DNA from 2 places in the Amycolatopsis sp. NPDC023774 genome. Region 2 is predicted to be linked to the other one. Evidence: riboswitches for the same ligand, from Rfam matches in the RefSeq annotation. Region 2 holds a riboswitch; the other holds the start of a gene.
The links. A riboswitch is a leader RNA that binds a small molecule or an ion and turns the genes downstream of it on or off. The one in region 2 is predicted to bind thiamine pyrophosphate.

Region 1 (11,043 bases), 570 kb from region 2:
TCGACCGGCGCGCCCGAGATGTCCAGCACGCGCACCGAAACCGGGTCCGCACTCGCCGGGGGTCGTCCCGCCGCGACCTCGGCCGACGCGGGTCCGAGCGCGGCCGTGAGCTCGTGGTCGACGGAGTCGACGAGCAGCGGTTCGAGCCGGCTGGCGGCGAGCGTGGCGAGGCCGAGCAGGCAGGCGAGCGTGATCGTGGTGGCCAGCACCGTGATCCGGACCTGCAGCGACCGGCCGCGCCACCAGGACGGTGAGCCGATCACATGACCTCGTCCAGCTGCGCGTCGGACGCGAGGTAACCGTGGCCGCGCACCGTCCGCAGCAGCGCGCCGGCGCCGACCGCGTCGAGCTTGCGCCGCACGTAGCCGACGTAGACCTCCACGAGGTTGCGCGTCACCGCCTGCTCCTCGCCCCAGACCGCGCGCAGCAGCTCGTCCTTCGTGACGACAGTGCCCGCGCGGCTCACGAGCACCTCCAGCAGCCCGAACTCACGCGGCGACAACGGCACCTCGGTGCCGTCCCAGCGCACCTGCCGCAACGCGCGATCGACCTCCAGCGAGCCGAGCCGCAGCGTGCCGCGCGAAGCGTCAGGCCCGGCGCGCCGCAGCACCGCGCGCACCTGCGCGACCAGGACGACGAAGGAGAACGGCTTCACGAGGTACCCGTCGGCGCCGAGGTCGAGCCCGTCGGCCTGGTCGATCTCGCCGTCCTTGGCGGATACGAGCAGGACGGGCGTCGTCACGTTCTCGGCGCGCAGCTGCTGCAGCACGCGGTAGCCGGACAGGCCGGGCAGCATGATGTCGAGCAGCACCACGTCGAACGCGCCGGTGCGCGCCAGCCGCAGCCCGGACGGCCCGTCGGCCGCCGTGACCACGTCCATGTCCTCCGCGCGCAGGCCGCGTTGCAGCGCCTTGAGCACGCCCGGCTCGTCGTCGACCACCAGCACCCGAGGTTTCACGAGCTTCATCATGGCCGGTTTGCGCAGGTCGTGCGCGAGCTCTCAGCGCGATCTCAGCCACGGAGGCCGAGTATTCAGGGGTATCTCAGCCTCGAGGGGGAAGCGTCGGTTCCGGGAGCCGAGCACACTGGGGCTCGGAAACACAGGGAGAGACGACATGGATCCGAAGAAGAAGGCCATCACCGCGGCCGTCGTCGGCACCGCTCTGGGGGTCGGGGGGCTCGTGGTGGTCGCGATGCCGGCTTCGGCCGGCGACGCGCCGAAGCTGCCGCAGATCAGCGCCGAGGACCTGGTTCAGTCCGTGATGACGGCGAACCCCGGTCCGTTCGACGGCACCGTGAGCGTGAGCAACGACCTCGGCCTGCCCGCCATGGGCGCGGCCGGCGGCGCGGTCCCGGGGATGAGCGCGCTGAACATCGACTCCGCGCACGTGTTCAGCGACGGCGCCGGCAAGGCCAAGATCTCGCTGACCAACGGCGCTTCGCAGGAGACGATCGTCCGCGACGGCACCACCGTGTGGGACTACCACTCCAGCAACAACTCGGCGACGAAGACGACCATCCCGGCCGACGTCGCCACGAAGCACGAGATGGGCGCCGGCGAGATGGCCGACCCGGCCACAGCGACCAAGGAACTGCTGGCCAAGGTGCGCGAGAACAGCACCGTCTCCGTGGACGGCACGGCGAACGTCGCCGACCGTCCGGCCTACGAGCTGGTCTTCACCCCGAAGCCGACCGAACGCACGCTGCTGCGCGAAATCCGCGTGGCCGTGGACTCGCAGACGCGCATGCCGCTGAGGCTTTCCGTGCTGAGCAACGGAACCACGGCGCCGGCGCTGCAACTGGCGTTCACCGACGTGAAGTTCGCGCCGCAGTCGGCCGGCCTGTTCACCTTCACGCCGCCCCAGGGCGCCAAGGTGACGGAGAAGACCGCGAAGATCGACGACCAGACCAAGGCGCTGGCCGACGAGGCCAAGCAGGACACCAAGCTCGTCGGCGACGGCTGGGACACCGTGATCACGGGCAAGGTGCCGGCCGACGCGCTGTCCGGCAAGAAGCCGGCCGGAGCCGAGGGCCGAAACGCCGACCCGCAGCAGCTGCTCAGCCGCTTCGCCAAGCGCGTGAACGGCACCTGGGGCAGCGGCTACCTGTTCACCACCAAGGTCGGCGGCGCGGTGCTGACCGACGACGGGCGGTTCGCCGCCGGTGCGGTGCCGGAGCAGGTGCTGTACGAGGCGCTGGGCCAGAAGTGACCGACACGACCAGTGCGGTGGTAACCGGGGCGGGCATCTCCCAGGAGGTGTCCGCCCCGGCGGTCCCGCTCGCCGCGCGCACGCGCGGGCTGCGCAAGGTCTACCGCGGCACGGTCGCGGTGGACCACGTCGATCTCGACGTGCCCGAAGGGGCCGTGCTCGGGATGCTCGGGCCCAACGGCTCGGGCAAGACGACCACGATCCGCATGCTGCTGGGCCTCGTGCGGCCCACCGAGGGCGAGGTCGAGCTGCTCGGCCGGCCGATGCCCGACGGCGCGCCCCACGCGCTGCCCGACGTCGGCGCCCTCGTGGAGGGGCCGGGCTTCCACCCGTTCCTCTCCGGGCGCGACAACCTGCTGCGCTTCGCGGCCGCCGAGCCGCGGCTGGCGTCGGACGCGATCCCCGCGGCCGTGGACGGGGCGCTGGAACGCGTGGGCCTCACCGTCGCCGCGCGCCGCCGCTACAAGGGTTATTCGCTCGGCATGAAGCAACGGCTGGGGCTGGCCGCGGCGCTGCTCGTGCCGCGCCGGATGGTGATCCTCGACGAGCCGACCAACGGCCTCGACCCCGCCGGCACGCGCGAGATCCGCCGCATCATCGCCGAGCTGCACGCCGACGGCTGCACCGTGCTCGTGTCTTCGCACCTGCTCGCCGAGGTCGAGGCGACGTGCACCCACGTCGCCGTGCTGCAGTCGGGCACGGTCGTGGCTCAGGGCGAGCTGGCCGAGCTGCTGGAGTCGGGCAACGCGGCGCTGCTGGTGCGCACGCCCGACGCGGAGCACGCGGTGGAAGTGTTGCGGGAGAACCGGATCGGGGCCCGGCTCACGCCCGACGGCGTCCGCGCCGACCTCACCGCCACGCCCGCGCCGCGGGTGCTGCAGGTGCTCGTGGGCGCCGGTGTCGAGGTGCACGAGGCGACTCGCGCGCGAACCGGGCTGGAGGACCTGTTCGCGCGGCTCACCGAAGGTGCCAACGGCTCCGAATCCGAGGGGGAAGCATGACCACCGCGACGCTCACGGCACCGGTGAGCCGCACGGGCCACGACACGGTGCCGCTGCCGCGGCTCGTCGCGGCCGAGCTGCGCTGGATCTTCCGGCGCCCGCGCACGCTGGCCGTGCTCGCGCTGCTGGCCGTGGTGCCGATCGTGATCGGCATCGGCCTCACGCTCGTCGGCGACAGCGGGCCCGACGGCGGCCCGGCCGACGCCGACGCGGCACTGCTCGCGTCGGCCGTGAACAACGCGCTGGTGCTGCCCATCGCCGCGCTGACGATGACGCTGGCCCTGCTGCTTCCGCTGGCCTCGGCCATGGCCGGCGCCGACGCGCTCGCGGGCGAAGCCGCCCACGGCACGTTGCGGGCGTGGCTCGTCGCCCCCGTCAGCCGCGGCCGGCTGCTGGTGGTGAAGGCGATCGGCGTGGCGGTCGTGTGTGTGGTCGCGGTGCTGGCGATGTGCGTCACGGGCGTAGTGACCGGGCTGATCATCAACGGCACCGGATCGCTGTTCACGCTGTCGGGCACGACGTTGTCGCTCGGCGCGGCGCTGGGCCGGATCCTGCTGGTGGCGGGCTGGATCGTGCTGCAGCTGTGGGCCGTCGGCGCGGTCGCGCTGGCCGTGTCGAGCTGGACGGAACACCCGATGCTCGTGGTCGCCTCGGTGCTGGCCGGCGACATCGTGTTCACGATCCTGGGGTTCCTGACCTCGCTCGACTGGCTGCACCCGTTCCTGCTCAACCGCAACTGGTCCGAAGCCCCGACGGAGATCCTGCGGGACCCGATCGGCGGCTCGATGCTCACCGAAGGCGCGCTGCGAGCGGCTTGTTACATCGTCGTGGGGCTGTCGCTGGCGTACGGCCGGCTGGCGACCCGAGACGGCTGAGTTCGAGGGGTTTCAGCCGACGATCGCGATCCCGTCCGGGTCCAGTGCGAGCCGGACGGGATCGCCCGCACGCAAGTCGGCCGTCACGGGCGCGACCGCGTCCGCCGTGTGCTTTCCGGACAGTCGCACGACCAGCCTGAGGTGCTCACGGCGGTGCACCGCGGCCGTCACCTCGCCGGTCACGCCGGTTTCGGCGACGCGCAACGCATGGGGCCGCAAGCCGAGCCGCACCGGGCCGTCTTCGGGCTCCGGGAGCACGACGTCACCGAGCTCGGTGCGCACAACCCCGCCCGCGGCCACCCCGTCGACGAACGACGTGGCGCCGAGGAACTTCGCGACGTCGTCGTCCGCCGGGTTGCGCCACACGGACCGCACGGCGCCTTCCTGCCGGATCTCGCCGGCATCCAGCACGGCCACGCGGTCGGCGAGCGTGAACGCCTCTTCTTGATCATGGGTGACCAGCAGCGCGGTGATCTTGCTGCGCCGCAACAGGTCCGCGAGGTCGATGGCGAGCTGCTCACGGAGCCCCGCGTCGAGGCCGGAGAGCGGTTCGTCGAGCAGCAGCAGCCGCGGTTCGGGTGCGAGGGCGCGGGCCAGGGCCACGCGCTGGGCCTGGCCGCCCGACAGCTCGGTGACACGCCGGCGTTCGAACCCCTTGAGCCCCACCAGTTCCAGCAGCTCCTCGACGCGCGCTCGGTGCTTCGCTTTGGGGATCCCGTGCATGCGCAGCCCGAACGCGATGTTCGCGGCGACGTCGCGGTGCGGGAAGAGCTGGCCGTCCTGGAAGACCAGCCCGAACCCGCGCCGGTGCACGGGCACGGTGGCGAGGTCGGTGCCGTCCCAGCTGACCGAGCCGGACGTCATGGGCTCCAGGCCGGTGATGGCACGCAGCAGCGTCGACTTGCCGGAGCCGGACGGGCCGAGCAGGGCGAGCACCTCGCCGTCGGTGATGTCGAGGCGCGCGTCGCGCACCGCGGCGAACGAGCCGTAGTGGACCGTGAGGTCCCGCACTGTGAGCGCCATTCAGAACTCCCCCACCGTGCCGTGCCCGCGAACGGAGCCGAACCGGTCGATCAGCGCGACGGCCACGACCGTCACGACCATGAGCAGCGCGCACGCCGCGTACGCCATCTGGTTGTTGAGCTCACCCGGGCGTGAGATGAGCGTCGCGACGGCGACGGGCAGCGTCGGCGCGTCGGGGCGGGCGAGGAAGCTCGTGGCGCCGAACTCGCCGAGCGCCACCACGTAGCCGAACCCGGCGGCCGCGACGAGCGAACGCGCGGTGAGGGGCAGGTCGATCTCGCGCCACACGCGCGCCGGGCTCGCCCCGAGCGTCGACGCGGCCTGGCGCAGCCGCACGTCGACGGCGCGCAGCACCGGCAGGATCATCCGCACGACCAGCGGGATGATCACCAGCGCCTGCGCGAGCGGCACGAGCAGCGGCGAGGTGCGCAGGTCGCCGGGCAGCGCGTCGAGCGTCACGAGATAGCCGAAGCCGACCGTCACGGCGGAGACGCCGAGCGGCAGCATCAGGGCGGCGTCCATCGTCTCGCCCATGCCGCGGGCGAGGCGCCCGGGTGCGCGTCTCAGGGCGACGAGCACCACGCTGGCCAGCACGCCGACGGTCATCGCGAGCAGGGTCGCGTCGGTGGCCGCGGCGAGGGAGTTCTTCGCGGCCACCCAGCCGGAGACCTGCAGCGCGTCGTCCGTGCCGGTGCTCGCCAGCGCACGGAACCCGGCGAGACTCCAACCGTCCGGTGTGGACACCGACGCCAGCAGCAGCGCGACGATCGGCGTCATCAGCAGCGCGATCACGAGCGCGGCGGCGCCGACGGTCCACCATTCGCCTCTTCTCGGCCGCCGGGGCGTGGACTGCTTGAGTTTCACGGCGTTCTCGCGCCGCCGTCGGGCAATCGCGCCCAACCCGAGCGCGGCGAGGACGGCGGCGAACTGGATGAGCGACAGCGCGGCCGCTCCGGAGAGGTCCAGCAGGTCGACCGTGCGCAGGTAGATCTCGGTCTCGAGCGTGCGGTAGCGGCCGCCGCCGAGGATGAGCACCACGCCGAAACTGGTGGCGCAGAAGAGGAAGACGACCGCCGCCGCCGACGCGACGGCCGGGCCGAGCGCCGGGAGCGTCACCGTGCGAAAGGCCCGCCACGGCGAGGCGCCCAACGCGCGGGCGGCCTCGGTCGCCCGTGGGTCGAGGTGGCGCCACAGCCCGGCGACGGTCCGGGCGACCACGGCGACGTTGAAAAACGCGTTGGCCAGCACCAGCGGCAGCACGCCGCCGTCGGGCCACAGCGCGCGGAACGCGAGCCCGACGACCACCGTCGGCAGGACGAAGGGCACCAGCACCAGGGTGCGGGCGAGCCCGACGCCCGGCAGCTTCACGCGCGCGAGCACGTACGCCACCGGCAGCCCCGCGACCACGGCGACGACCGTGGACGCGGCGGCGCCGACCAGCGTGAACGCGGCGAGCTGCCACGTCTGCGCGTCGGCCAGGACCGTGTCCACGCCGCCGGCCGAGAAGCCGCGGCCGAGGATCGCGACGACCGGCCAGGCGAAGAACACGACCAGGAACGCGACGGGCAGCAGGCCGAGCAGCGCGAGGCCGGCTGTGCGCGCCGTTTGCGCCGGCGTTACGCGCCCATGAGCGAGCGCCATTCACCGATCCACTTCTCACGACCGGCCTGGATCTGGTCGGCGGGCAGAGTCGCGGGGTCCTGCGGCAGCGGCGCGGCCGCGGCCCAGCCGGTGGGCAGGTCCACGCCCTCGCGGGCCGGGTAGACGTACATGTTGGCCGCGACCGTCGCCTGGAACTGCTGCGACAGCAGGAAGTCGACCACCTTCTGGGCCTGCGGGACCTGCTTGGTGTTCGCGAGGACGCCGACATACTCGATCTGGCGGAAGCACGTGTCGAGCAGGGCCTTGGTGCGCGGCTTGCCGTCGTCGCCGATCTCGGCGGCCGGGGAGGACGCGTAGGAGACCACGATCGGGCGCGGCCCCTTGCCCGAGGAGCCGGAGAAGTCCTTGGTGTAGGCCTCTTCCCAGCCGCTGTCGACCTTCACGCCGTTGGCCTTGAGCTTCGCCCAGTAGTCGTGCCAGCCCTGCTCGCCGTACTTCGCCACGGTGCCCAGCAGGAACGCCAGCCCGGGCGACGCCGTGGCGGGGCTCTCGGCGACGGTCAGGTCCTTGTACTTCGGGTCGGCGAGGTCGTCGTACGTCTTGGGCTCGGGCAGGTGCTTGCTCGCGAAGTAGGCGGGGTCGATGTTGACGCAGACGTCGCCGACGTCGACCGCACTCAGGCGGTGTTGCGGATCCACCGAGTACCGCTGCGGCCCGCGGTCGGCCTCGGGGCTCGTGTACGGCTGGAAGACGCCTTCACCCAGCGCGCGCGACGCGAACGTGTTGTCGACGCCGAACGCGACGTCGCCGATCGGGTTGGCCTTGGTGAGAACCAGCTTGTTGGTGAGCTCCCCCGCGTCGCCCGACTTGAGGATCTTGAGCTTGATCCCGGACTGCCTCTGGAACGCGTCGAGCACGTCCTGCGGCGCGACGAACGAGTCGTGCGTGACGAGCGTGACCGTCGGCGTCTGCTGGGCGTCGCCGCCCGAGCCGCCGGACAGCGAGCACGCGCTCGCCAGCACCGTGACCATGGTCAGTCCCAGCACCGTGCGTGCGGTCCGCGGAATCATCTGCCCTCCTTGCGCCGGATGCGGGGAGAGCAGCCCTCCCTGCGCCGGCATGATCCGGAATCAGGTGCGAACGGTCGCGGGCTTTCACCGCCCGCCTCTCAGCCCGGCTGCACCGGACTCCCGTGGCAACCGTGCAGCGTAGCCCAAACGGGTTCACCATTGGACACATGGCGCAACTACTGAGCGACTCCGAGATCTCGTCCGCCCTGGCCACCGTGCCCGACTGGCAACGCGACGGCGCCACGATCACCCGTTCGGTGACCCTCTCTTCGTTCCCGAACGCCGTGGCCTACGTCGTCCGCGTCGCCGAACTCGCCGAGGCCGCCGACCACCACCCGGACATCGACATCCGCTGGCGCACGGTGACCTTCCGCCTCTCCACCCATTCGGAAGGCGGCCTCACCTCGAAGGACTTCGCTCTCGCCGGCCAGATCGACGCCGCGCTCACCGTGTGACGCGCCCTACTGTCGCGACACCTCCCGCGGGCTGACACGTCCTCTCTTCGTACGTTCCACGAGGAGGGACCCCTTTCATGACCCAGGCAATCGTTGTCGGCACTCTCGCGTTCACCCTGATGGTCGCCGTCGCCGGCGCGGTCCTGTGGCGCACTTTCCGCGCCCACCGTGATCTCGACCACAGGCTGTAACACCACCCTTGATCAGCGCGCTATCCCAGCGGAATCCGCCCGCCCCACCCCCGCTAGGACACGCGATGAACAACTCGCCCACCGCCCTCTCGCCCACCCAGCGCGCCTGGATCACTCTGTTCGCCACGGCGTTCACACTGGCGGCCCTGGTGGTGCTCGGTCTGCTCAGCTGAGCGTTCTCATCACCCTCCGAAACACCGGACGGTTCGGTGCCGACGACTCGGCATGAACCGTTCCTCCGTCGCGTGCGCGGCAGCCGTGCTGTGCCTGGCTGCCGCGTCCTGCGCGCGACCTGACCCGCCGCCGGCGCCCGTGTCGACTTCGGCGGCCCCTGCCGCTCCGGTTTCGCCGACCACGCCACCCCCTTCACCGACGTCGCCCCCTCCGACGTCGCCCCCTCCGGCGGCCACGACGACGTCGGCCTCCACGCCGCGGACCACCCGGAAGTCACCCAAACCCCGGATCCGCGACACCCGCCCCGGCTGCGGCCAACGAGCCGTCAACGCACGCAAGTTCAACCCGAGCTGCAAGGAATACCAGGGCTATCTCGACCCCAGCGGTCCTGGCCGCGGCAAAACCTCCGGCGAAATCCAACACGACTGGCTGTGCGAACAGGGCATGTTGCCGAAGAACGAATGCTGAACCTGTGTGCGTGGAGCAACCCCGGGTTGGCGGTAGACGATCACCACGAGAGCCTGCGACCGTGGTGGTCATGACTCCGGAGGATGACCCACCGGCGTTGTTCGCCCTGCCCCGGCGGCGCGAACCGCTCGCGGCGTTCCAGCGTCGCCTCAGGCACCACCGCCCGGCAGCGCCACCGAACACGACCCGCGTCCACGGCCGCACGGCCACCGGCACGGTCCACCTCGTCACCGAGGAATGGCTGCCCGCCTGCGGGACCGGCCTCAACGGCTGGGACTACCGCGGTCTGAACCCGACGGACGAAGCCGTGACCTGCCACCGCTGCGACGCCATCATCGCGCGGACCCGCCCACCCGAGGGTCAGCTGACGTTGTTCTGAAGCCCCGCGTCGGACCCGGACCGAGCAGCGGCACGTGCGTCCATGCGCTTGAACGCGAGTTCCGCAATGCGCAGGAGGTGTTCGCAATACGGCCGCCCGCTTCGGGGAACTCGGAGAGCGAGCCCTGCAACCTGGCCTCGCGCTCCGCGAGAAAGTTCCACGACCGATCCGACAGCAGCTCCCCGCCGTCAATCCTTTGCGACTGGCCGACGATGTCAGCGGCGATCATCACGGCGCAGACCGAGCCGTAGTCCGCACCTCGAACGACCTCGGGAGCAGGAAATGGCATCGCGTGGTGCTCTTGGAGAGCGACAGCCAGTTCGTCGGTCATCCGCCGAGCCCACGACCGCGAGCAAGGCTCAGACGTTGAACCTGAACTCCACCACATCCCCGTCCGCCATCAGATAATCCTTGCCCTCCATGCGCACCTTCCCCGCGGCGCGCGCAGCGGCCATCGAGCCGGCCTCCATCAAATCGGTGTACGACACGATCTCCGCCTTGATGAAGCCGCGCTCGAAGTCCGTGTGGATGACGCCGGCGGCTTGGGGGGCGGTGGCGCCCTGGGGGATCGTCCAGGCGCGCGATTCCTTCGGGCCCGCGGTGAGGTAGGTCTGCAGGCCCAGGGTGTGGAAGCCGGCGCGGGCGAGGGCGTTGAGGCCCGGCTCGGCCTGGCCCACGGACTCCAGCAGCTCGCGCACGGACTCCTCATCGTCGAGTTCCAGCAGCTCGGATTCGACCTTCGCGTCGAGGAAGACGGCGTCGGCGGGGGCGACGAGCTTCTCCAGTTCCTCGCGCCGGCCGGAATCCGTCAGCACGCCCTCGTCGGCGTTGAAGACGTACAGGAACGGCTTCGTCGTCAGCAGGCTCAGCTCGCGCAGCGACTCGAAGTCCACTTCCTTCTGTGCCTGGAACAGCGTGCGGCCCGCGTCGAGGATTTCCTTGGCGCGCTGCGCGTTCTCCAGCGCCGGGCGCGCCTCCTTCTTGGTGCGCGCCTCCTTCTCGAGGCGCGGCAGGGCCTTGTCGAGCGTCTGCAGGTCGGCGAGGATCAGCTCGGTGTTGATGGTCTCGATGTCGCTCGACGGATCGATGCGGCCGTCGACGTGGACCACGTCCGGGTCGTCGAACACGCGGATGACCTGGCAGATCGCGTTGGCCTCGCGGATGTTCGCGAGGAACTTGTTGCCCAGTCCGGCACCCTCGGACGCACCCTTCACGATGCCCGCGATGTCCACAAAGGACACGACAGCCGGCACGATCTTCTCCGAGCTGTACATCTCCGCCAGCTTGTCGAGGCGCGGGTCCGGCAGCGGGACGACGCCGACGTTGGACTCGATCGTCGCGAAGGGGTAGTTCGCGGCGAGCACGTCGTTGCGCGTCAGCGCGTTGAACAGGGTGGACTTGCCGACGTTGGGCAGGCCGACGATACCGAGGGTCAGACTCACGACAGTTGAGTCTACGTGCCCGGCAAACGCCCCGGCCGACCCGGTAACGCCGTGTCGGATTCCCGCCAGCCAAGCCCGCGACCTGCTGGCACCATCGACCTCATGGCCACTCTGACCGCCCCCCTCTGGCGCGACACCGAGCGCTGCTACCGG
Region 2 (11,043 bases):
GGCCCGGCGCGACAGGGCTTTGCCGTCTACCACATCAGCGCGCGGGCTCGCTGCCAAGCCGCTGATTTGTCCACAGCCGAAACGCTTTTCCCGACGTTGTCCACAGATTTGCCGAACCCCGTTTCCGGGCCGCTGACCTCGGTAGGCTGGAACAGGGACGCCCCCCTTGGGAGGGCGGGGGCCGTTTCCTCCCGACGGCGGCCCGATTCCGTCCGGGCGGGGGCGCGTTTTTCTCGGGCAGGGACCCGATTCGCTCCAGGCGACGGCCCGATTCCTTCCGGGCAGGGGCGCGTTTTCCTCCGGGCGACAACCCGTTTTCCTCCGGGCGGCGGCCCGTTTTTCTCCGGGCGCGGCGCAGCAGCGATTCAGCGCACTGGTGGTCGGTGGTCGCGACGAGCGGTGGCAGGTGTACGGCGGAGCGGTCCCGGCCGCGGTCAGCCGGGCGCACGGCAATCGCCCGCGGTGGGGCGTCTGGCGGTGCCCGTGCGCTGACGCCCGCGTCACGTCCGTCCGGAAGGCGCACCGCGCGGGGTGTCCCGCCGGCAGCTAGCTGTCGTCGGAGATCAGGGCCTCCAGGGCCGGCAGCGCGATCGTGAGGGCTTCACGGTATTCCGGGCTCAGTTTGTCGAGGCGGCGGTTAAGTTCCTGCACCCGCGTGGACCGCACGCCGGACACGAGCCGCTCGCCCTCTTCCGTCGCGCGGGCGAGCCAGGCGCGGCGGTCGACGGGGTCGGATTCGCGCGTGACGTAACCCGCCTCGACGAGGGTGGCGATGATGCGCGACATCGTGGCCGCCGCGACGCCCTCCTTCGCCGCGAGGTCACCGAGGCGCAGCTGACCGAAGTGGACGAGCGTGGCGAGGGCCGAGATCGCGCCGTGGCCGGGCCCGGGGACCCCCGCCTGCCGCAACGAGCGCGACAGCCGCCCCACGGCCAGGTACAACCTGCCCGAGACGTCCTGGACCGAGGATAGAGTCACGGCTGGCTCCTCCTACCGCTGTTGCCCGCCGCCTTTGCGCCGGAAAGGTTTCGTCCACCATAAGGCCTGCCGGTGCACGTTCGGCGTTAAGCGCGGACGAAATCACCGACCAGGACGCCCAACGCGGCCCACTTGCACCCCGCGGCTTACCCGCGGCTACCCCCGGCAGGGCGAAACCGGCCGCACACGCACGGCGGCCGGGCCTTCCGCCACACCCGAAGCCGGGGCCGATCGGCTCGCCTGCCGCCGCGCTCGTGCCGTCGGCACAGCCCACCGCACCCATCGGCACGCGGGCGTTGCCGAGGCGCCCCCCGGAGGCCCACCTACGCCGGCACACGCACGACAGCCGTCAGCGGGGCGGGCTCGACGCGTGGGCCCAGAAGCGCTGCGGAACCCGGCCGGCGTCCCGCGCCAGGCGGCCCGCTTCGACGCCCGCGCGCATCGCCGCGGCCATGCGTTCCGGGTCCTTGGCGCGCGTGACGGCGGTGGACAGCAGCACCGCGTCGCAGCCCAGTTCCATGGCGAGGCAGGCGTCGGAAGCGGTGCCGATGCCCGCGTCGAGGATGACGGGAACCATGGCGCGCGCGACGATCAGCTCGATGTTGTGCGGGTTGCGGATGCCGAGGCCCGTGCCGATGGGAGCGCCCAGAGGCATCACGGCCGCGCAGCCGGCTTCCTCGAGCCGCAGGGCGAGCACCGGGTCGTCGTTGGTGTACGCGAGCACAGTGAAGCCGTCGGCCGCCAGTTGCTCCGCGGCGTCCAGGGTTTCGAACGGGTCGGGCAGCAGGGTGCGGTCGTCGGCGTGGACCTCGAGCTTGATGAGGTCCGTGTCGAGCGCCTCGCGGGCCAGCTCAGCGGTCAGCACGGCCTCCGCGGCGGTGCGGCAGCCGGCGGTGTTGGGCAGCAGCTTGATCCCGAGGCGCCGGACGAGGCCGAGCACGCCGGTGCCGCCGTCGGAGTCGGCTTTGCGCATGGCGACCGTCGTGAGTTCGGTGCCCGACGCGACCAGCGCGCGTTCCAGCACCGACAGGTTCGCGGCACCACCGGTCCCGATGATCAGCCTCGACGACAGCTTGTGCTCGCCGATGACCAGAGCGTCGTCCACAGTCAGCCTCCCTGCACCGCGGTCAGCACGTCGATGTTCGCGCCCTTCGGCACCACCGACGCCTCCCACTCGCCCCGGCGCACGACCTCGCCGTTCACCGCGACGGCCACGCCCTGGCGGGTCACGTCGAGCGCGTCGAGCACCTCCGAAACGGTGGCGCCGTCGGGGAACTCGCGCCAGCTCCCGTTGACCTTGATCTCCATCAGACTCGCTCCTTCTGCAGCAAACGGGCGGGCGCGGCCGCCCCGATCTCGCCCGGTGGGGCCTCGCCGGCCAGCCACGCGACCACGGCGTCGGCGGTGACGGGGGCCATCAGCAAGCCGTTGCGGTGGTGCCCCGTCGCCGCGTACACGCCTTCGCCGAGCTCGCCGATGTACGGCAGCGCGTCGCGGCTTCCCGCGCGCAGCCCGGCCGCGGTCTCGACGAGCTCGTACTCCGTGATACCCGGCAGGATCCGTTCGGCACCTTCCAGCAGCTCTCGCACGCCACGCGCGGTCACGGTCTCGTCGAAGCCCGCTTCGTACTGCGTCGCGCCGAGCACGAGCTCGCCGTCAGCACGCGGCACGAGGTAGATCGGCCGGCCCTCCACCACCGCGCGCACCGTGTAGGGCGGGGGCGGCAGGCAGCCCCGGCGCGGCCGCAGCCGCAGGATTTCGCCCTTGAGCGGCCGCACGGCGTCGGCCAGCAGCGGGTGCAACGCACCCGTCCACGCGCCGGCGGCCAGCACGACGGGACCGGTCACGTGGTCGAGCGAAGTAACCCGCGAAGCGGAGAACTCGACCCCCCGCTTCGAGCACGCGTCGACCAGCGCCGTGAGCAGCTTCCGGTTGTCGACAGCCAGATCACCCGGCACGTGCAGCCCGCTGCGCACCGCACCCAGACCCGGCGCGAGGCGGCGCGCCGCCCGTCCGGTGAGCCGCTCGACGTCGCGGCCCAGCGAGGTCAGGTACTCCGCGAGGATGTCGAGGTGCCCGGCGTCGGCGCTGTCGAACGCGACCACGATCGTGCCGTGTGAAGCCAGCCCCGGGTCCGTGCCCTCGGCCGCGAGGTCACGCGCGAACGCGGGCCAGCGCCGCAGCGACTCCTCACCGAGCCTGAGCACGTGCTCCTCACCCGGCCACGCCTCCGTGACCGGCGCCAGCATGCCGCCGGCCAGCCAGGACGCGCCGCGCGCGGGTGCCGGATCGACCACCGTGACGCGGTGGCCGCGGGCCGCCGCGCGCCAGGCCGCGGACAGGCCGATGACACCGCCGCCGACTACGGTGAGGTTCTCGCTCATGGAAATCACGCTCCCTGCGCCGGCATGACCCGGATCAGGTTCCACGGTCGGAGCGGCAGCTCCCTCTCAGCCCGTGCCTCGGGCTCCCGTGCGGACCACCCCACCGTAGCGCGCGGGTAACGTCCCCGCTATGCCCGCCCTGACCGGATCACAGATCCGCACCCGCCTGGCCGATTCGCGGCTGTACCTGTGCACCGACGCCCGCTCGTCGCGCGGCGACCTCGCCGAGTTCATCGACGCGGCGCTGGTCGGCGGCGTCGACATCGTGCAGCTGCGGGACAAGACGAACGGCGCCCCGCTCGAGGCCGCGCAGGAGATCGCGGCTCTCGAGGTGCTCGCCGAAGCGTGCGCGCGTCACGGTGCGCTGCTGTCGGTGAACGACCGCGCCGACGTCGCCCTCGCCGTGGGCGCCGACGTGCTGCACCTGGGCCAGGACGACATCCCCGTGCCACTCGCGCGCCGCATTCTGGGCGACGACGTGGTGATCGGCCGCTCCACGCACTCGGTCGAGCAGGCCACCGCAGCCGCCGCCGAGGACGGGGTGGACTACTTCTGCACCGGCCCGTGCTGGCCGACGCCCACCAAGCCCGGCCGGTACGCACCGGGCCTGGACCTCGTGTGCGCGACCGCGAAAACCGGCACCCACCGGCCGTGGTTCGCGATCGGCGGCATCGACACCGAGCGGCTGCCGGAGGTACTGGCGGCCGGCGCGACGCGGATCGTCGTGGTCCGCGCCATCACCGACGCCGAAGACCCGAAGGCGGCCGCGCAGGCGCTCAAGTCCCGGCTCGGTTAGGGGGCCGGAGTCGCCGAACCCGCCTTCGTCTGCGGCGCGCTCGGCGTGGTCGACGGCGCTCCGCCCGTGCTCGACGGCGGCGCAGCGCTGTCCGAGCTACTTGAAGACGTCGGGCTTTCGCTGGTCGACGTGCTCGAAGACGAGGACGACGGCGGCGGCGTGTTCGACTCTGTCTCGCTGGGCGGCGCGCTGTTCTCCGAAGTCGCGGGCGGGTTGGTTTTCTCGTCCTGCTGCTGGTGCTGGCTCGTGCCCGGGTCGTGGCGGACGATCCCGGGTCCGGGCCCGCCGGCCAGCTCGACCACGACCGAGATACCGACGGCCACGGCCGTGGCGACCACGCTCGTCCCGATGATGATCGGCCAGCGCAGCTTCCGCAGCTTGTCGGCGAACGATTCCTCCGGCTCCGGCCGCTCCGGCCCCGTGAGCTTCGAGATCCGCACCGTCGGCATCTCCGACGGGTCGAGCGGCAGGAGCACGGTCGGCATCTGCGCCGGGTCGTCCACCGGCGGCAGCCCGGACTTGCCCGCCTTGCGCTGCCCGGCCGTCACGAGCACCGCGCGCGCCCTCAACGCGGCCTCGCGCGTGCGCTGCAGCGAACGCAGATACAGCTCGGCGCCGACCGTGGTGATCACGCTCGCCACCCCGGCGCCCACGACGGTCCCCGCCACGCCCAGCGTCGAACCCAGCAACGCGGCCGTGACGGCGGCCAGCGCCGTCGCCACCACCTGCGCCGGGCGGAAACTCTTCTTCTCGCCCTGCTCCGATGTCTTTTTCCGCTCCTCGCTCATGATCCCGATCTGCTAGTTCCCGCCTGTTTCCCCCGTCGTGTTCAACGAGTTAGTCGCGTGAGGAACTCCCCGCGTTGCCCATCCGTGAGCGAGGACACGTCGACCGTCCACAATGGATAGACTATGGCTCACACTTTCCTGACATACTCGCCACATGCGATTGGTGACGATCTCCGAAATCGAGGCCGCGGCGAAGCGGGTAGCCGACCACGCCGTGCGCACGCCGCTGCTGCGCCAGCACTGGGCCGAAGGCGAGCTGTGGCTCAAACCCGAGAGCCTGCAACAGATCGGCGCGTTCAAGATCCGCGGCGCGTACAACGCGATCGCCTCACTCGACGACGCGGAGCGCGCACGCGGCGTGGTTGCGTATTCCAGCGGTAACCACGCGCAGGCGGTCGCCTACTCCGCCCACGCCTTCGGCATTCCCGCCGTGATCGTGGTGCCGGACGTGGCGCCGCGGCTCAAGGTCGAGGCCACCCGGAGCTGGGGCGCCGAGGTGATCGAGGTGCCGATCGCCGAGCAGGAACCGGTCGCGTCCGCGCTGGCGAAGGAGCGCGGGCTCACCTACATCCCGCCGTTCGACCATCCCGACGTGATCGCGGGGCAGGGCACCGCGGGCCTCGAAATCGCCGCCGACCTGCCGGACGTCGACACCGTGCTCGTGCCGGTGAGCGGCGGCGGGCTCGCTTCCGGCGTCGGCACGGCGATCAAGGCGCTGTGCCCCGGCGCGAAGGTCATCGCCGTCGAGCCCGAGCTGGCCGGTGACACCGCCGAGAGCCTGCGTGCCGGCCGCCGCGTCGAGTGGCCGATGGACCGGCGGGCCCGCACGATCGCCGACGGCCTGCGCGCCCAGCCGTCGGACCTCACATTCGCGCACTTGCAGAGCGTGCTCGACGGCATCGTCACCGTGACCGAGGACGAGATTCGCGACGCCACGCGCGTGCTGGCCCGCCGGGCTCGGATCGTGGCCGAGCCCAGCGGCGCGACGGCCACCGCCGCGTTCCTGCACCACGCCGGCGAGCTGCCTGGCGGCAAGACGGTGTCGGTGATCTCCGGCGGCAACGTCGATCCGAAACTGCTGGCCGAGCTGCTCGCTTAGCGGCTCAGTCGCGCGCCGGGCCCGCGCGGACGTGGGTCGGCGGTCCGTCCACCCCGCACGAGAAGCACTCGCCGAGGTGGGGCGACCCGTCGTCCGCGGTCCGCTTGGCCTCGGGCCCGGCCGCGCCACCCGAGGTGTCTCCGGAATCGTCCGGCGAACCGAGCACGCCGTTGTGAATCCCCAACGCGATGAGGCCCCCGGCGATCGCCAGGACGGCGCAGATGAGCAGTGCCATGCGCCAGCCGGCCGTCAGCGCGACGGGGTCGCGGTAGGCCGAACCGGTGAGTCCGGCGGCTGCGGGGAGCACCGCGACCGCAAGAAGACCACCCGTTCGGGCGATCGCGTTGTTCACTCCGGACGCGACACCGGCGAAGCGGTCGGGGGCCGCGGCGAGCACCGTCGCGGTCACCGGCGCCACCGTGCACGCGAGTCCGAGGCCGAACACGACCACCGCGGGGAAGACCGAACCGAGGTAGGAGGACCCCGGTCCGACGCGGATCAGCAGCAGCATGCCGACGCCGATCACGATGGGTCCGACCACCAGCTGCAGGCGCGGCCCGATGCGCTGGGCCAGCGCACCCGAGCGGCCCGAGAGCAGCAGCATGATGATCGTGATCGGCAGGCCGGCCAGGCCCGCGAGCGTCGGCGGGTAGTTGAGGGAGACCTGCAGCTGCAGGACCAGCAGCATCATCACGGCGCCCAGCGCGGCGTAGACCACGAACGTGAGCGCGTTGGAGAGCGTGAACGTCCGGTTCCGGAAGAGGCTGGGCGGCACGAGCGGTTCGTGGGAGTGGTGCTGCAGCCAGAGGAACACGCCCAGCCCGGCGATGCCGGCGGCCAGCGCGATCAGCACGATCGGGTCGCCGATGCCGCGGCCGGGCGCTTCGACCAACGCTCCGGTGATCCCCGCGAGCCCGATCGCGCCCGTCGCGGCGGCCGTGAAGTCCGGGTGGCCGGTGGCCGTCTCGTCGCGCGACTCGGGCACGAACTTCAGCGCCATCAGCACGACGACAATGGCCAGCGGCAAGTTGATCAGGAACGCCAGCCGCCAGGACCAGACCTGGACGAGCACACCGCCGAGCAGTGGTCCGACCGCGGCGGCCAGACCACCCAGCCCGGACCACGCACCGATCGCGCGTGCCCGGTCGTTGTGCACGAACGACGACTGCAGGATCGCCAGTGAGCCCGGCGTCAGCAGCGCGCCGCCGATCCCCTGGATGATCCGGAAGACGACCAGCTCCGTGGTCGAGGTGGCGATCGCGCACAGCGCCGAGGCGATGCCGAACCACACCACGCCGATCAGGTACATGCGGCGCCGGCCGTAGCGGTCGCCGAGCGAGCCGGCCACGAGGATGAGCGCGGCGAGCGCCAACATGTAGCCGTCGAGGATCCACTGCAGGCCGGCGACCGTGGCACCGAGCTCCTCGCCGATCCGGGGCAGCGCGACGTTGACGATCGTCCCGTCGAGCATGGCCATGCTCGAACCGAGGATCGTCGTCCACAGCACCCCGCGCGCCAGCGGCGTGCCCCAGCGGATCCCGCTGTCCGTCGTCGTCACCGGGCACGCTCGAAAGTCATGCGCACACGGTGTCGCGATGCCGGTCCGGGCGCAACCACCCACGCCCGGCCCGGCGACGGCTCGCGGGCCCCCCGGCCCGGCTCACGGCAGCAGCGTCGTGACGAACTTGTATCGGTCGCCGCGGTACACCGAGCGCGCGAACTCCACCGGCTTGCCGTCGGTGGCGAACGAGTGCCGCGTCAGCATCATCACCGGCATGCCGACGTCCGCGCCGAGCATCTCGGCTTCCTGCGGGCCGGCGAGCGAAGTCTCGATCGTCTCCTCGGCCCGCTCCAGCTCGACGCCGTAGTGCTCACGAAGCACTGCGTAGAGCGACCCTCCGGCCGAAATGTGCTTGCGCAGCCCGCGGAAGCGCCCGAGCGGCAGGTGCGTCGTCTCCAGCGCCATGGGCTGGGAATCGGCCAGCCGCAGACGGCGAAGGCGAAGAATTTTCGCACCCTGGCGGATCGCGAGCAGTTTCGCGAGTTCGCCCTCCACGGGCAATTCTTCGAGTTCGAGCAGTTTCGACGACGGCTTCAGGCCTTGCTTGCGCATGTCCTCCGTGTACGAGGACAGTTGCAGCCGTTGCGCGAGCTTCGGCTCGGCCGCGAACGTGCCCTTGCCTTGAACGCGGTGCAAGCGACCCTCGGCCGTCAGGTCCGCCAGCGCCTGCCGCACGGTGGTGCGCGACACGGTGAACTCGCCCGCCAGCGCCCGTTCCGTCGGAATCGGCGAGCCCGGCGGCAGAGCCTCGAGCAGATCCAGCAGGTGCTGTTTCAGCGCCCAGTACTTGGGTTCGCGCTGTCCGCGCACACCCGCCGTGGTCCCCGCCTCACTCGCGGGGGATGTCTCCAACATGACCGGCTCCCTCAGCTTTCCCTCACTATCGCGCCACTTCCCCGTCAAGAAACGTACCCTTCACCACAAACGCTCCGCCCGGCTAGCATTGGTCTAGACCTGACCGCACGCCGCTCAGCACACCCGGGGCTCCGGTCCCGGCGGAGAGGAAAGTGATGACCCAACAACATCCCGGCGAGCACATGGCCGCGGAAATCTCGGAGCAGCCTGCCGTACTGGCCGGACTGGTCGAGCGGCAGGGCGAAATAGCCGACGTAGCTGAAAAGATTTCACAAAAGCCGCCCCGTTTCGCTTTGCTCGCCGCCCGGGGTTCGAGTGACCACGCCGCGTTGTACGCCAAGTACCTGATCGAGGTGCTCCTGGGTCTTCCCGCGGGTCTCGTGTCACCGTCCACCGCCACGCTCTACGGCGCACGACCAGACCTGAAGGACGTGCTCTTCGTCACCGTGAGCCAGAGCGGTGGCTCTCCCGACCTCATCGAGGTCACCGAAGCCGCCCGTCGTCAGGGCGCGCTCACGGTGTCGGTCACGAACACGCCGGACTCGCCTCTGCGCGCGGCGGCCGAGCTGGGCGTGGACATCGGCGCCGGCCTGGAGAAGGCGGTGGCCGCGACGAAGACGTACTCCGCGACACTGCTCGCGCTGTACTTGTTCATCGACGCCGTGCGCGGCGGCAAGGCGGCCGACGCGCAGAAGCTCGGCGACCTCGCCCAGCAGACGCTCGACGACGCGGCCGAAGGCGTGCAGCGCGCGGTGGACCGCTACCGCTTCGTCGACCGCGTGCTCACCACCGGCCGCGGTTACTCGTACGCGACGGCGCTCGAAGGTTCGTTGAAGCTGGCGGAGACGAGCTACCTCGCCGCCCGCGCGTACAGCGGTGCGGACCTGCTTCACGGTCCGGTCGCGGCCGTCGACGGCGAGACCGCCGTGCTCGCGGTGACCAGCGCGGGCCACGGCGGCGAGGCGATGGGCGAGGTGCTCGAGGCCGTCGGCAAGCGCGGCGCCGACGTGCTCGCCGTCGGATCCGCGTCTGCCGACGTGCAGGCGGCGCTGCGGATCCCCGTGGCGCAGACGGCCGAGGAGCTCGCGCCGATCCTGGAGATCCTGCCGATCCAGCGGATCGCGCTCGGGCTTTCACTTGCGCGCGGCGGGGACCCGGACAGCCCGCGCGGGCTGCTCAAGGTGACCAAGACCCGGTGAGTCTCGTCGTGGGCGTGGACGCCGGTGGCACGTCGACCCGAGCGATCGCGGTCGACGCCACCGGCGTCGTGCTCGGCTCCGCGACGGCCGGCGGCGCCAACCCCAACTCGCACCCGCCGGCGCAGGCGGCCGAGCGCATCGCCTCGGCGATCGAGCGGGCGCTCGGCGGACGCACGGACGTGCGCGCCGCCGTGGTCGGGCTGGCCGGGGTGAGCAAGCTGTCCGACCCCGCCGTCGCGGCGGTGTTCGCCGGGGCGTGGTCACGGATCGGTTTGGCCGGTGCGGTTCGGACGGTGGCCGACGCCGAAGTCGCGTACGCGTCGGCGACGTCGGCTCCCGACGGCACGGTGCTCGTGGCGGGCACCGGCTCGATCGCGGGCCGCATCCGCGACCGGCGGATGACCGCCACGGCGGGCGGCTACGGCTGGCTGCTGGGCGACGAGGGCTCGGCGTTCTGGCTCGGGCGAGAGGCCGTGCGATCCACTTTGGAGGCGCTCGGCCGCGGGGCGGAGCTCACCGGGCTGCCGGCTGCCGTGCTCGCCGAGGCGTTCGGACCGTCTGCTGTGGACTCCCGGGACGACGGGGCCACTTCAGACAATCCCGATTTCCCCAACCCGCTTGTCACGGAAGCGAATCGGTTGGGCACGGCGCGTGCGCTGATCACGAAGGTCAACGCCGAAGCGCCCATCCGGCTCGCCCGGTTCGCGCCCCTCGTGAGCGCCGCGGCCGCCGCGGGCGAAGCCTCGGCAACGGAAATCGTGGCCCGGGCAGCCGATCTTCTCGTCGCCACGGCCCTCGCCACGCGCGACCCGGGCGAGAAAACTCCCGTGGTGCTGGTGGGCAGCGTCCTCACGGGAACCGGGCCGGTCGGACCGCTCGTGAAAACCGGACTGGCCGGGCTCGACGTGCTGACCAGCTCCGACGGGGTGCTCGGCGCCGCGTGGCTGGCCGCCGTCGACGCCTGGGGAGAGACGGCGGCGCGGCCTTCGGCAAGGTGAATACGACCAAAACCTGGTTCGAAGTGTTCAAACCGTCGACTCAACCCTCCGGTCCGGGTACCGTAGGCAACGGCCCCCGGACCCTCCCCCCTCGCCGGGGGCCGCCTTATGTCCTGGGGCCGTCTTTCGATCCCGGTTCCGACGCGAGCCGCAGGCCCGGGTGCCCGGCCGGCAGCGCCTTGTACAGCACCCAGCCGCTCACCGCCACGGTCGCCGCGACCAGGGGCCACGAGAGCGCGGTGCGCGCGATGCCGAGAGTCACGACCTGCCCACCCCACCACAGCAGGCCGTAGACCACCACGCGGATCAGGTACTGCAGCACCCACACCCAGCTCGCCCACGAGTACGCGCGCAGGAGCGCGGGGTCACGGCGCCAGCGCGTCTT

Region 1: another riboswitch for thiamine pyrophosphate. It lies ahead of AB0F91_RS03220 (thiamine ABC transporter substrate-binding protein); the one in region 2 lies ahead of thiO (glycine oxidase ThiO).

Annotation. Positions count from the first base shown of each region.
Region 1 is NZ_JBFAAJ010000001.1:631,615-642,657, reverse strand. It holds gene AB0F91_RS03255 (HAMP domain-containing sensor histidine kinase) at 1-263, opposite strand, end outside; gene AB0F91_RS03250 (response regulator transcription factor) at 260-970, opposite strand; gene AB0F91_RS03245 (sigma-E factor regulatory protein RseB domain-containing protein) at 1,116-2,210, shown strand; gene AB0F91_RS03240 (ABC transporter ATP-binding protein) at 2,207-3,211, shown strand; gene AB0F91_RS03235 (ABC transporter permease subunit) at 3,208-4,086, shown strand; gene AB0F91_RS03230 (ABC transporter ATP-binding protein) at 4,099-5,109, opposite strand; gene AB0F91_RS03225 (iron ABC transporter permease) at 5,110-6,750, opposite strand; gene AB0F91_RS03220 (thiamine ABC transporter substrate-binding protein) at 6,726-7,781, opposite strand; TPP riboswitch at 7,800-7,915, opposite strand; gene AB0F91_RS03215 (4a-hydroxytetrahydrobiopterin dehydratase) at 7,949-8,236, shown strand; gene AB0F91_RS03210 (hypothetical protein) at 9,140-9,448, shown strand; gene ychF (redox-regulated ATPase YchF) at 9,808-10,890, opposite strand; gene AB0F91_RS03200 (AlkA N-terminal domain-containing protein) at 10,993-11,043, shown strand, end outside.
Region 2 is NZ_JBFAAJ010000001.1:63,154-74,196, reverse strand. It holds gene AB0F91_RS00380 (MarR family transcriptional regulator) at 547-978, opposite strand; gene AB0F91_RS00375 (thiazole synthase) at 1,328-2,089, opposite strand; gene thiS (sulfur carrier protein ThiS) at 2,086-2,286, opposite strand; gene thiO (glycine oxidase ThiO) at 2,286-3,362, opposite strand; TPP riboswitch at 3,357-3,462, opposite strand; gene thiE (thiamine phosphate synthase) at 3,493-4,158, shown strand; gene AB0F91_RS00355 (hypothetical protein) at 4,155-4,946, opposite strand; gene AB0F91_RS00350 (threonine/serine dehydratase) at 5,101-6,045, shown strand; gene AB0F91_RS00345 (MFS transporter) at 6,050-7,603, opposite strand; gene AB0F91_RS00340 (GntR family transcriptional regulator) at 7,706-8,461, opposite strand; gene AB0F91_RS00335 (SIS domain-containing protein) at 8,617-9,660, shown strand; gene AB0F91_RS00330 (BadF/BadG/BcrA/BcrD ATPase family protein) at 9,657-10,658, shown strand; gene AB0F91_RS00325 (DUF3159 domain-containing protein) at 10,765-11,043, opposite strand, start outside.